2 regions of the Streptococcus hongkongensis genome follow, and region 2 is predicted to be linked to the other one. Evidence: predicted binding sites of a transcription regulator. Region 2 holds the regulator's gene; the other holds the start of a gene.
What was found. Region 2 encodes NrdR, which represses ribonucleotide reductase genes. Its sites were predicted from a motif close to ACACNATATATNGTGT; they were not measured.
Positions count from the first base shown of each region.

Region 1: nrdH (glutaredoxin-like protein NrdH) is a predicted target of NrdR. The motif match lies at 1,510-1,525, and genes of this name have one in related genera.

Region 1 covers NZ_JBRUGD010000003.1:293-6,935, reverse strand. Annotated here, with positions in the region: gene ptsP (phosphoenolpyruvate--protein phosphotransferase) at 1-869, opposite strand, end outside; gene ACVRZD_RS02310 (phosphocarrier protein HPr) at 874-1,137, opposite strand; gene nrdH (glutaredoxin-like protein NrdH) at 1,653-1,874, shown strand; gene nrdE (class 1b ribonucleoside-diphosphate reductase subunit alpha) at 1,891-4,050, shown strand; gene nrdF (class 1b ribonucleoside-diphosphate reductase subunit beta) at 4,226-5,191, shown strand; gene ACVRZD_RS02290 (chloride channel protein) at 5,545-6,643, shown strand, end outside.
Region 2 covers NZ_JBRUGD010000008.1:20,320-26,962, reverse strand. Annotated here, with positions in the region: gene der (ribosome biogenesis GTPase Der) at 1-731, opposite strand, end outside; gene dnaI (primosomal protein DnaI) at 774-1,676, opposite strand; gene ACVRZD_RS06145 (DnaD domain protein) at 1,677-2,861, opposite strand; gene nrdR (transcriptional regulator NrdR) at 2,845-3,339, opposite strand; gene ACVRZD_RS06135 (HAMP domain-containing sensor histidine kinase) at 3,625-5,115, opposite strand; gene covR (two-component system response regulator CovR/CsrR) at 5,123-5,809, opposite strand; gene ACVRZD_RS06125 (YceD family protein) at 6,065-6,598, opposite strand.

The DNA of each region.
Region 1 (6,643 bases), on a different contig from region 2:
CCGTTCTCATTAACACCCTCAACATCTTTTGGTGTTCCGATGTTAGCTGCTAATTCAAAGTGTTTACCATCTGCTGTAACTGTCTCAGCATCCTTAAGCAATGCCCATTCAGCTTTTTGCTTAGCATATGCTTCACCAGCAGTTTTAAAGGCAGAAATTTCTTCTTCACTAGGATTGATAATGACTTCACCTGTAATGCCATTGACAGCAATTACATCACCATCATGAACACGTTTAGTAATATCATTTGTCCCTAGAACCGCAGCAATTTCAAGAGTACGAGCCATAATAGCAGAGTGACTTGTACGACCACCAATATTTGTTACGAATGCTTTTACAAATTTTTTATCAAGTTGTGCTGTATCTGAAGGTGTCAAATCATGTGCAATCACAATAGACTCTTCATCAATAGCAGCTGGATTTGGTAGTTTAACCCCTAATAAGTGTGCAAGAACACGTTTTGCAACGTCACGGATATCAGCTGCACGTTCTTGCATATATGGATTATCTTCCATACCTTCAAAAATCGTGATGAACATATCTGTAACTTCTTTTAAACCAGTTTCAGCATTTGTTTGTTTAGCACGGATTGTTTCTTTAATCTGACTAATCATCTCAGGATCTGATAACACCATTAAATGAGCATCAAATACTGAAGCTGCTTCTTCGCCTAAGCTATCTACTGCTTTTTCGCGGATAACAGAAAGCTCGTCTTGTGAAGCTTGTAATGCAACATCAAGGCGAGCTTCTTCTGCATTTGTATCTTCGACTGTAACAGTCTCGAACGACAAATCCGGTTGAACAAGTAGATATGCTTTAGCAACTGCAACACCATCTGAGGCTGCGATTCCTTTAAGCATTTCTGTCATTTTCTTATGCCAATCCTTCTTTTGTCATTGTTTCTTCGATAGCTGCGATTGCGTCATCAGCATCAGCACCTTCAGCTGAAATAGTAACGTCAGCACCTTGACCAACACCAAGACTCATAACGCCCATGATTGATTTAAGGTTAACTGCTTTACCTTTATAATCTAAAGTGATATCTGAAGCAAATTTGCTAGCAGTTTGTACTAGTAAAGTAGCTGGACGAGCGTGAATTCCTGTTTCTGCAACAATGTGAAAATCTTTTGAAGCCATAGTATGGTTCTCCTTTTAATAGTTGTGTATATTTGAGCCATCATATGATAACCCTTACAATAAGTGATTATAGCATATTGTATTTTAATTTTCAAGATTAAATCTATCGCCTGAGGAAAAAGCTATTTAATTTTCTGCTTTTTTTTCAATTTTTCATTATGTTTATTTCACTCTAATAGATCAAGCTTTACTCTCACAATCGCTAGTGTTTAGATGATTTTACAAAATTTTTTCTCAATCATAAGAAAATTGTGTTAAAACTATTATTGTCTATTTTCATCGCAAAAAATTAGTTAACCTAAATTTATGATTTGACAGAAAAAATTGATTAATTTTAGATTATCAGCGTCACTCCGCCATTCTCACCCGGCTACACAATATATAGTTGTTATAAATATAATCAACCCCAAAATATTGTGTTTTTTTCGGAGAAAAATCTTGCTTTTTAGATGCAATTTTTATATGCTATTATTATTGAAATTCTCTTCCGAGAATAATTTAAAGGAGCAGATAGTATGATCACAATTTATTCAAAAAATAACTGTATGCAATGTAAAATGACCAAAAAATTTCTTGACCAAAACGGAGCAACTTATCAAGAAATCAACATTGATGAGCAACCTGACAAAGTTGACTATGTAAAAAGTTTAGGATTTGCCTCTGCACCAGTAATCGAAAGGGGAGACACAGTCTTTTCCGGATTCCAACCCACAAAACTAAAAGAACTAATCAAGTAATTAAGGACATAAGAGAATGAGTTTAAAAGATATTGGCGAAATTTCTTACTTTCGCTTAAATAATGAAATTAACCGTCCTGTTGATGGTAAAATCCCTCTACATAAGGATAAAGAAGCTTTAGAAGCCTTTTTTGAAGAAAATGTAATCCCAAATACTAAACCCTTTGCCTCAATTACTAAGAAAATTGAGTTCCTTTTAAAGCATGATTACATTGAATCAGGATTTATTGAAAAGTATACAAAAGACTTTATTGAAGAACTTGCTGATATTATCAAAAACGAGCAATTTCAGTTCAAATCCTTTATGGCTGCCTACAAGTTTTATCAGCAATATGCTTTAAAGACTAATGATGGGGAATATTATTTAGAGAGCATTGAAGACCGTGTTATGTTTAATGCGCTCTACTTCGCTGATGGTAATGAAGAACTAGCAAAATCAATTGCAATTGAAATGATTAATCAGCGTTATCAACCAGCTACTCCTTCATTTTTAAATGCGGGACGTAGTCGTCGTGGAGAATTAGTTTCTTGTTTCCTAATTCAAGTTACTGATGATATGAACTCAATTGGTCGCTCAATTAACTCTGCCCTCCAATTATCAAGAATTGGTGGTGGTGTTGGTATTACACTTTCTAACTTGCGTGAAGCTGGAGCTCCTATTAAAGGCTATGCTGGGGCAGCTTCAGGTGTCGTTCCAGTCATGAAATTATTCGAAGACAGCTTCTCTTATTCCAACCAATTGGGACAACGTCAAGGAGCTGGGGTTGTTTATTTAGATGTATTTCATCCAGATATTATTTCTTTTCTATCAACTAAAAAAGAAAATGCTGACGAAAAAGTGCGTGTTAAAACCTTATCACTTGGGTTAACTGTTCCTGATAAATTTTATGAATTAGCCCGTAATAATGATGACATGTATCTCTTTAGTCCATATAGTGTGGAAAAAGAATATGGTATTCCATATAACTACATTGATATTACAGCAATGTATGATGAGCTTGTTGCTAACCCTAAAATTTCAAAAACAAAAATTAAAGCGCGCGATTTAGAAACTGAAATTTCTAAATTACAACAAGAATCAGGCTATCCATATATCATCAATATTGATACAGCTAATAAGGCCAATCCAGTTGATGGTAAGGTAATCATGAGTAACTTGTGTTCTGAAATTCTACAGGTTCAAAAACCAAGTATTATCAACGATGCTCAAGAATTTGTTGAAATGGGAACAGATATCTCATGTAACCTAGGATCAACTAATATCCTTAACATGATGACATCTCCTGATTTTGGTGCTTCTATCAAAGCAATGACACGTGCACTAACATTTGTCACTGATTCTTCACAAATTGAAGCTGTGCCTACAATTAAAAACGGTAACCAGCAAGCACATACCTTTGGTTTAGGGGCGATGGGGCTTCATTCTTACTTGGCTCAACATCATATTGAATATGGTAGCCCAGAATCAGTTGAATTCACTGATATTTACTTTATGTTAATGAATTACTGGACTTTGGTTGAATCGAACAATATTGCTCGCGAAAGAAAAACTACATTTACTGGCTTTGAGAATTCAAAATACGCTGATGGTAGTTACTTTGATAAATATGTGACTGGTCAGTTTGTTCCTCAGACAGAATTTGTTAAAGAGCTTTTCAAGGAGCATTTTATTCCTCAGGCATCAGACTGGGAGGCTTTACGTCAAGCTGTTCAAAAAGATGGTCTCTATCATCAGAACCGCCTAGCTGTCGCTCCTAATGGTTCAATCTCATATATCAATGACTGCTCTGCTTCAATTCACCCGATAACACAGCGAATTGAAGAACGTCAAGAGAAGAAAATTGGTAAAATCTACTATCCTGCAAATGGTCTGTCAACAGATACCATTCCTTACTACACATCTGCTTATGATATGGATATGCGTAAAGTTATTGATGTTTATGCAGCCGCAACGCAACACGTTGACCAAGGTTTGTCACTAACACTCTTCTTACGTAGTGAATTACCAATGGAACTTTATGAGTGGAAATCTGAAAGTAAACAAACAACACGTGACCTTTCAATTCTACGTAATTACGCCTTTAATAAAGGGATTAAATCAATTTACTACATCCGTACATTCACTGACGATGGCGAAGAAGTTGGCGCTAACCAATGTGAGTCATGTGTGATTTAATTGGTTAAGAAGTAATGATGCTATAGCACTATTACTTCGACCGACTGTCGTAGAAGTATTTCTGTTTCACCATTACTGATACAAATTATTTCTGCCAGTAGGACTTTGGTCGGTTCTACTGGTTTATCTCGTTATTCGTAACGCACTGTACTACTCTTTAGGAGATCATTTTTCTATGACTACATATTATGAAGCAATTAACTGGAATGAAATTGAAGACGTCATTGACAAGTCGACATGGGAGAAATTAACTGAACAATTTTGGTTAGATACTCGTATTCCTTTATCAAATGACTTGGATGACTGGCGTAAATTGCCTGCCAAAGAAAAAGACCTTGTTGGAAAAGTCTTTGGTGGCCTAACTCTTCTAGATACTATGCAATCTGAAACTGGTGTTGAAGCGATTCGTGCCGATGTTCGTACACCACATGAAGAAGCTGTTTTGAACAATATTCAATTTATGGAATCCGTTCATGCAAAATCGTATTCATCTATCTTCTCGACTTTGAATACCAAAAAAGAAATTGAAGAAATCTTTGACTGGACTAATAGCAATGAATTCTTACAGAAGAAAGCTAAAATCATCAACGACATCTATGAAAACGGCGATGCCTTACAGAAGAAAGTTGCCTCAACCTATCTAGAAACATTCCTTTTTTACTCAGGTTTCTTTACACCTCTGTATTACCTAGGAAATAATAAACTAGCTAATGTGGCTGAAATTATCAAATTAATCATCCGTGATGAATCTGTTCATGGGACTTACATTGGTTACAAATTCCAACTTGGCTTCAATGAATTATCTGAAGAAAAACAAGAAGAATTTAAAGAATGGATGTATGATTTACTTTATCAATTGTATGAAAATGAAGAAAATTATACGAAAACACTTTATGATCAAGTGGGCTGGACTGAAGAAGTTATGACTTTCCTTCGTTATAATGCCAATAAAGCATTGATGAATCTCGGTCAGGATCCTTTGTTCCCAGATACTGCTAATGATGTTAACCCGATTGTAATGAACGGTATCTCAACTGGAACATCGAATCATGACTTTTTCTCACAAGTGGGTAATGGCTATCTCCTTGGTTCAGTAGAAGCCATGACTGAATCTGATTACGATTTCGGAAAAGAAGAGTGAGAAAAACCTAAAAAGGTTCACTAGACCTTTTTAGTCTCACAAGTCGGTAATGCTTACTTACTTTGATCAGTCAAATCGATGACTGACGATGATCACAACTATGGCCTATAGAAACAAATCCAAACAGTATGCTAAATCTATTTTAAAAATTAAAAAAACAAGTAATTAATCTACTTGTTTTTTTAATTGCTTTCTTTTTTTAAGTTATAATCTTTTTGTGATCACTTCATCACTAGTTTTATTCCATTTGATGTTATAAGACAAGTCACTCTTATCATCATTTTTTTAGATAGTAGGAATACTGCAATTTCTAAATTCTTTCTATGCTACTAACCTTTTGTTATAATAAAGTCATGTCGAAAAAAATACAATATATACTAAAGTGGACAGTATTACTTGTGCTTACTGGGATAAGCGCCGGAATTGCGGCTAGTTTAATGATTTTTCTAATACGAGTCATCCAAGAATGGAGTTTTGGCTTCACTAGTGGAAGCTTTGATGATCAGATTGCATTGATCAATCCCATTAGACGGTTCATTTCAGTTTGTCTGTCAGGTTTATTAGCAGCCTTTGGATGGCATTATTTGAGTAAATACTTAAATCCAAGCCCTACAATTACAGAAATTGTTCATAAAGATAAAAAACCGAAACCCTTCGCCAATTTCCTGCACGGCCTCCTTCAAATGGCAACTGTTTCAATGGGATCACCATTAGGACGAGAAGGCGCTTCTAGGGAAGCAGCTGTTGCTATTACCGGAAGCTGGTTACAATTGTTTAAGCTTGATAAAAACCAAAGCATTTTACTACTGGCCTGTGCATCAGGAGCTGCCCTCGGTGCTGTCTATAATGCACCACTAGCAACGATTGTCTTTATCATGGAAAACATTCTTTTAAAATGGAGTTGGAAAAATACCTATGCTGCGACAATTACCTCTCTTGTTGCAGTAGGGGGCGTCAATTTACTATTTGGTAGTGAAATCCAATATCAACTTCCGAACCTTAATTGGAACCTTGACCTCATAATTTGGGCAATTTTTGCCGGAAGTTTCATTGGCATCATAACCTATACATACAAATTACTTTTAGAATCCATACCTAAAAGAGATCCAAAATCGAAGTCTTATCTAATCCTTGTGCCACTTTCATTTCTAATTGTAGCTAGCTTGAGCATCTCCTTTCCCCATATCTTGGGAAATGGCAAAGCAGGACTCATTTACTATTTCCATCAACCGTTTTCAGCCAGTTATTCACTTCCACTGTTTTTGGCCAAAGCCTTAGCAGTTTATCTTACCTTTTATGCAGGTGCATATGGTGGTAGAATTGCACCCTCAATGATGATGGGCGGAGCTTTAGGATTATTCACAGCACAATTGGCTAATATAACATTTAACAGCCATGTACCCATCCAATACGCCATTTTAATTGGTGCAGCCCTATTTCTGGCAATGATCA
Region 2 (6,643 bases):
TCAGTGTTTTCATAAACTTTACCTGATTTACGCATACCTGCTGTATCAATCATGGTAAATTCTTGACCATCTTCATCTCTAAATGCGGTATCGATAGCATCACGGGTAGTCCCCGCAACTGGGCTAGCAATAACACGGTCTTCACCAAGAATAGCATTGATCAGACTTGATTTGCCAACATTTGGGCGCCCTATCAAACTAAAACGAATAACATCATCATTTTCTTCTGCAACTTCGATTGGCAGATTTTCAACAATAGCGTCAAGGACGTCACCAGTACCAATACCATGGACTGAAGAAACGGGGAATGGATCGCCTAATCCCAATGCGTAGAAATCATAAATATCATTACGCATTTCTGGATTATCAACTTTATTAACAGCTAGAATGACAGGTTTATTTGTACGGTACAGAATTCTTGAAACGTACTCATCTGCATCTGTCACTCCCTCTTTACCAGAAACGACAAAGACAATAACATCAGCTTCATCCATAGCAATTTGAGCTTGATGCTTAATTTGTTCCATGAATGGGGCATCGACATCATCAATACCACCTGTATCAATAAGTGAAAATTTTCTATTTAACCACTCACCTGTGGTATAAATTCGGTCACGCGTAACACCCTCTACGTCTTCGACGATAGAAATGCGTTCCCCTGCAATTCGGTTAAATAATGTGGACTTGCCAACATTCGGACGTCCAACTATGGCAACTGTAGGTAAAACCATGATTCTCCTTCTTTTTTGTCACTCTTATGACAATTTTCTTCTCTAACGACGATTCGCACCCTCTAAGTGCAACTCTTTAGCCAAATAACGGACACGTTCCATGACACGTTTAGCTTGCCAAGTTTCATCATTACCTTTGATATTTGCCCACTTCCTCTCCAAATCATTAAAACTATAATTGGAAGTAAAGAATGTCGGTAAATCTTCTAACATACGATATTGTAAGATAACTTGTAAAATCTCATCACGTACCCAAGAGGTTGCCTGTTCTGCACCAATATCATCTAAGATCAGAACTGGTACTGATTTTACAGCATCAATTTCTTCTTTAACAGAACCTGTTGAGATAGCATTTTTAACATCAATTGTGAAACTAGGAAAATGAAGCAAGGTTGTAGAAATCCCTTTTTGCTCTGACAATTCTCTAGCCATAGCGGCCATCAAATAGGACTTCCCAATTCCCATATCACCAAATAAGTAAAGCCCTTTTTGTTCAGGAGATGGGTAACTTTCTACAAAATCCAGTAATTCAGATAAAGCCTTCATTCGACTAGCATTATCAATATCAAAATCAGACATACGAATATGGCGATAGGATTTTGGTAAATTGACTAAATTGATGCGGTCAGAAATTGCGGCCTTCTTCTTAGCATCAATCAATGCTTTAGTCTCTTTGTATGAGACGTCAGCATAACCTTCATTCATTACCAAAATAGGTGAGTACCCTTTGGCGATATATGATGGATCAGCTGTTTTGAATTTAGCACGTTCAACTAAAAATTGATTAAACTTTGACAAACTCAAATTAATTTCTTCTTGACTCAGTTGATGACTAGCAATAAACTCAGCAACTTCTGGATCAGCTAAAATCACCTGGATTAGCTCATTTGCATTATTTCGCCCAAGATGGCCTTTTTTATCGATTGTTTGACCAATTTTTTCCATCTAGTCACCACCTTTTCTGAGATTTTCCAAACGCTCCAAAGCTTCTTTTTTGAAATGATTGAGTTGTTCCATTTCTTCTTGCGTCGTTGATTCTTGATAGTCTGGATTGCTCCACTCAGGAACATTAGATTTCTTTGCTTTGTCCTTGCTTGTTCCTTGTTGCTTACGTTCTTCAAAACTACGCATCTTCAACACAGCCTCATCGGCGCTAGCGATTTTCTGATAAGAAAAATCATTAGCAATCTTTAAAATATAATTTTTTTGTAGATTTGCTGAATTCGTTTTATTGAAAGTATAAAGCACCATAACATTAATGACTTCGTCCAAAAAATTCATTTCTGCCAATTGCAACAAAAGATTTCTCTCATCTTTAGTAACTGTTGCACGACGGGCTTTTTTTATTTTTTCTAAAAATTGCAGAGCGGTATCATTTTTCGCTGCCTTAATAATTACTTTTTCTGCTTCCGTAAAACTACCCTCAGATACTGCCACAGTAGGCTGTGATTGTTTTAAATGCATACGACTGGGTGAAATTTTACCATTTATAGCTGTCGCCTTTGCGACTTGATAAGCATCAAACCAACTTAAACTGTATTGTTCCGAAAAACTATAGAGATCGATGATAGCTTCCTTTTCATTACTAAATTGCAAGCCATCTCTAATCATTAATCGTTTGAAACTATCTAAATCAAATTGACCCTGTCGTCTTTTATGCGATTGGGAGTGACTTTGACCTGTTACATCCGAAGAAAAGACATCGGAAAATTTTTTTGAAATGTTTTGAGCATGCTTAGGAATTTCAGGAATCATTTCTGAAACAGCTAAATCTCCAATTTTTTGCTCCAATAAACGTCTATAAACAGGACTTTGTAAAAACTCTTCTCTATCTAATGCAGCCTGTAATTTAATGACATAACTTTCTGGTAATTGATAAAATGTCACTAAATCCATTGCTGTTAAAACAACCAATGCCTCTTCTAAGCGTGTCATTCCAAATTGCAGATGGTTCAATACTTCTGAAAATTTGTGAGAGCGTTTAGCATCATCAAAGAATTGAACAAAGTACTGATATAAGATCACAGCATCATTTCCAATTATGGGACCATAGACAGCTGTTAGACTATCGGAATTGTATAAAATTTTATTACTTTTGACATAATAAAATTCATCAATGGGTTTCATCATTCACTCTACTTTTCTTTTTTCCTCGAACGCGTGTTGTAATTTGCTGAAGTAATTCTTCAATTTCATCAACATCTTTAAAGCTCTTATAAACACTGGCAAACCGAACATAAGTAATTTCATCAAGTTCAGCTAATTCTTCCATCACTAAATTGCCAATAGCTGCGCTAGAGACTTCATTTTCATAATCAGCTCTCACTTTTTGTTCAATTCTTGAGATAAGATTTTCAATATCCGTACTAGAAACTGGTCGTTTCTGGGCACTCTGAACGACACCGTTTAAAAGTTTATCCCGTGAAAATTGCTCTCTAGTACCATCTTTTTTGATAACTAACAATGGGAGTTCTTCTAGACGTTCAAATGTCGTAAATCGTGTATGACATTTTTCACATTCTCTTCGACGTCTAATAGTATTACCATCTTCGGCCTGTCTACTATCAACAACACTTGATTTATTATAATTACATTTTGGACAACGCACGCAAACACCCCAATTCTATCAAATTAATTTAGTACTCTATTCTATCATATTTTGCAACTAAAAAAAAGGATATTCATCCTCGATTACTAGCCCTCTCATCTTTATCTAAAAAACAAGTCTGGGAAAACTGTTCTCAGACTCTAGTTTTTATATGACGCAGTGGTTGAGTGGGCTCTAATACGTTGAAAATCAACTGTTACAGCCCTACTCATCTTTGCGTAGGTGGGACGACAAAATCAAATTTCTACGGAATTACTGATTTTTGTACCACTCTCATTTCAATAATTAAAATGGATCCACAATAGGCAAATATAAAACGAAAGTTGACCCTTGATTTAGTTGACTTTTCACTTCCATATTTAGATTATAACCTTCCACAATTTGATGTAAGATGGATAAGCCAATCCCAAGTCCAGCCTGTGTACTCGTTCTATTACGAGATTTATCAGATCTGTAAAAACGTTCAAAAATATGTTCAATATCTTCTTGCGAAATACCTTCACCTTTATCACTTACTGTTACAATAGCCTGATTAGCACTATAAAATTTTAAATCGATTGTGATTTCTTTTTCATATTGAGAATATTTAATAGCGTTATCAATCAAAATCATTAAGGCTTGTTCAAAGTGATTCTTATAGATTCTAGCTTCAATATCCAAGTTCGGATTTATCCAATTAAAAGTAAAGTCTTCTCTAAGAACTTTGAAATTGCCAATAACAGTTTCAATTGAACTTTCCAGATTAGTCGTATCATCTTGGTGGCTATCAAAACTACCTTGAACCCTTATCATGTCCAACATATCATTAATCATAATCGCCATCCGATCAGCTTCATGAGCAGTAGCATTCAGACTTTTTTCTAAAATCTCACTATCATCTTTACCCCATCGTTGCAATAAGCCAATATGCCCCTTAATAATCGCCACTGGAGTTCTAAGTTCATGACTAACATCACTTATAAAACGAGATTGTAAATTAGTATAATTTTCAACCTTATCTAACATGGTATCAAAAATGGTAGAAAGTTCTTCGATTTCATCTCCCGATTTTATTTTTGAGCGTAGAGCTAAATTATTAGGATTTTCAGAAATAGTCCGCATGACATCATGCAGATTTTGCAATGGTTCTAGAAATCGTCTTGTTGAAAAATAAATAATGAAATAAGCAAGACTTGTTCCAAATAATTCAACAAAAAGTAACCAGATTAATAACCTTGCTCGAATGACAAAATAGTCTTCTAAATCTTGGTAGATTTGGACATAACCAAGGAATTTTCCAGTTTTTTTAGAGTATACCCTTTGAATAATCGAAAACCCTCGGTACTGACCTTTCGCTTGGTCATCAAAAACTCTATTAATCGGTCCCTTTAGAGGACTAGCAGTCTCTTCCCCATCTGTCGTAAAAATCATCCGTTTATTTGTATTATAAATATAAATTTCTTGATTTGAGTCTAAGATATTTGTTAAATCTCTTCGACTACGGACTAAATTTTTACCACTATAACTATCTTTTTTTAGATTTTCTTTGCTATTTTGATATAAAACTTCCGATAAATTTTCAACTGAAAAATTAGAGTCCACCTGTGACAGACGAACTCTAACAATATTAACAGTTTGATTGACAGACTGCTTTTCTTTTTTCAATAAAAAATAATTTGTTGAATAGTATGCAATCAAAGTAAAGGCAGAAAAAATGCAGAAAAATAGTACAAAGAATAAATTTGATAAACTTTTGGGTAATGATTTTTTATACTGTCCTGATTCCTGATTTTTCATATGCATCTTATTTCTCGCGAATTACATAGCCCATTCCACGAACTGTTTGGATGTATGATTCTCTTCCTGGCATATCAATTTTCCCACGAAGATAACGAATATAAACATCAACAACATTAGTCTCAACAGCTTCATCGTATTTCCAAACATTTGATAATAACTCTTCACGTGTCATTACACGGTTCATATTTGTCATCAAAATGTTTAACAAATCATACTCACGTTTAGTAAGTGAAATTTCTTCATCTCCACGATTAACTGAACGATTTTGAGGATTTAAAACTAAATCACGGTAAACTCCTTGGTTTGGAGTTTTCTTCTCAGTTTCAATATCTTGGCGACGGAAAATTGCACGAATTCGAGCCAAGAGTTCTTCAATTGCGAATGGTTTTACGATATAATCATCTGCACCACGGTCAAGACCTGCAACAACATCCATTATAGAATCGCGTGCAGTCATCATCATAATATAAGTCGTTTTTTCTGTTTGTAAACGACGAGTAACTTCAAATCCATCCATTTCAGGAAGCATTAAATCAAGCAAGATTAAATCAAAGTCTTTTTCTAATGCAGTTTCAAGTCCTTCTCTTCCATTTACCTCAACACTTACTTCATAACCTTCGTGTTGTAATTCAAGAGAAACAAACCTAGCTAGATTTTTTTCATCTTCAACAATTAATATTTTCTTAGTCATTTATACCAATCCCTAATCTTCTAAGTTCTATTAGATTTCGAACATTAAAAGCCTTATTTTTTATTTTTTCGCCTCTACGACATTGCTATTAAATTTCACTTTCTAAAATCCACCAATTGCCTATTAGACCTTGTTTTAAGAGAAATTTAAAGTGAACTACTAGATACTGTATAGAGTATACCAAAGTCAACTCAATATTTCAATAAAAAATTACAAAAATCTTAAAGATTCAGTTTTATTCATAATTGAAGTACACTATTCATCAAACATTCCTTGCAAACTTGCAAATGGATTTGCTTCCTTATTATTTTCTTCTTTAAGTTGTAAATATTGTTCCTCAGTTAAGACTTCCCAATCATCTCCTGCAGGGAATTTTTCTGATAATTTTTCTTCCTCTGTTAATACTTGTAGAGGAATACTTAACAATATATTATCAACAACACTCTCTTCAAGATTGATGAAGGGGTCTGTCAAAATAAGAACGAGATTCTCTTCAACCATTTCTTTTTTTTCGGAAACATGAGATTCTTCAATAAATAATTCTTGAATATGTTGTTTTTCTGTTAAAGTAACTTCCGTCATCGAACGACTTGAAGGGAGAACAATTGTATAATCTAGACTATAATCTAAAATGAATAAACCTTGATCATATAATACTGTTCCTTTGGCATAAACATCATGAATATCAATGATTTCCGGATTTCTGTTTTTAAGGACCGAATCAATTGTCAAAGTAACTTCAAACTGTTTCGGTTCTTGTTTTTTTTTGATTTCTGAAACTGCTAACATTGTTTCTCCTAATAAATATCTAATTATTTTTTACTATTATTTTTT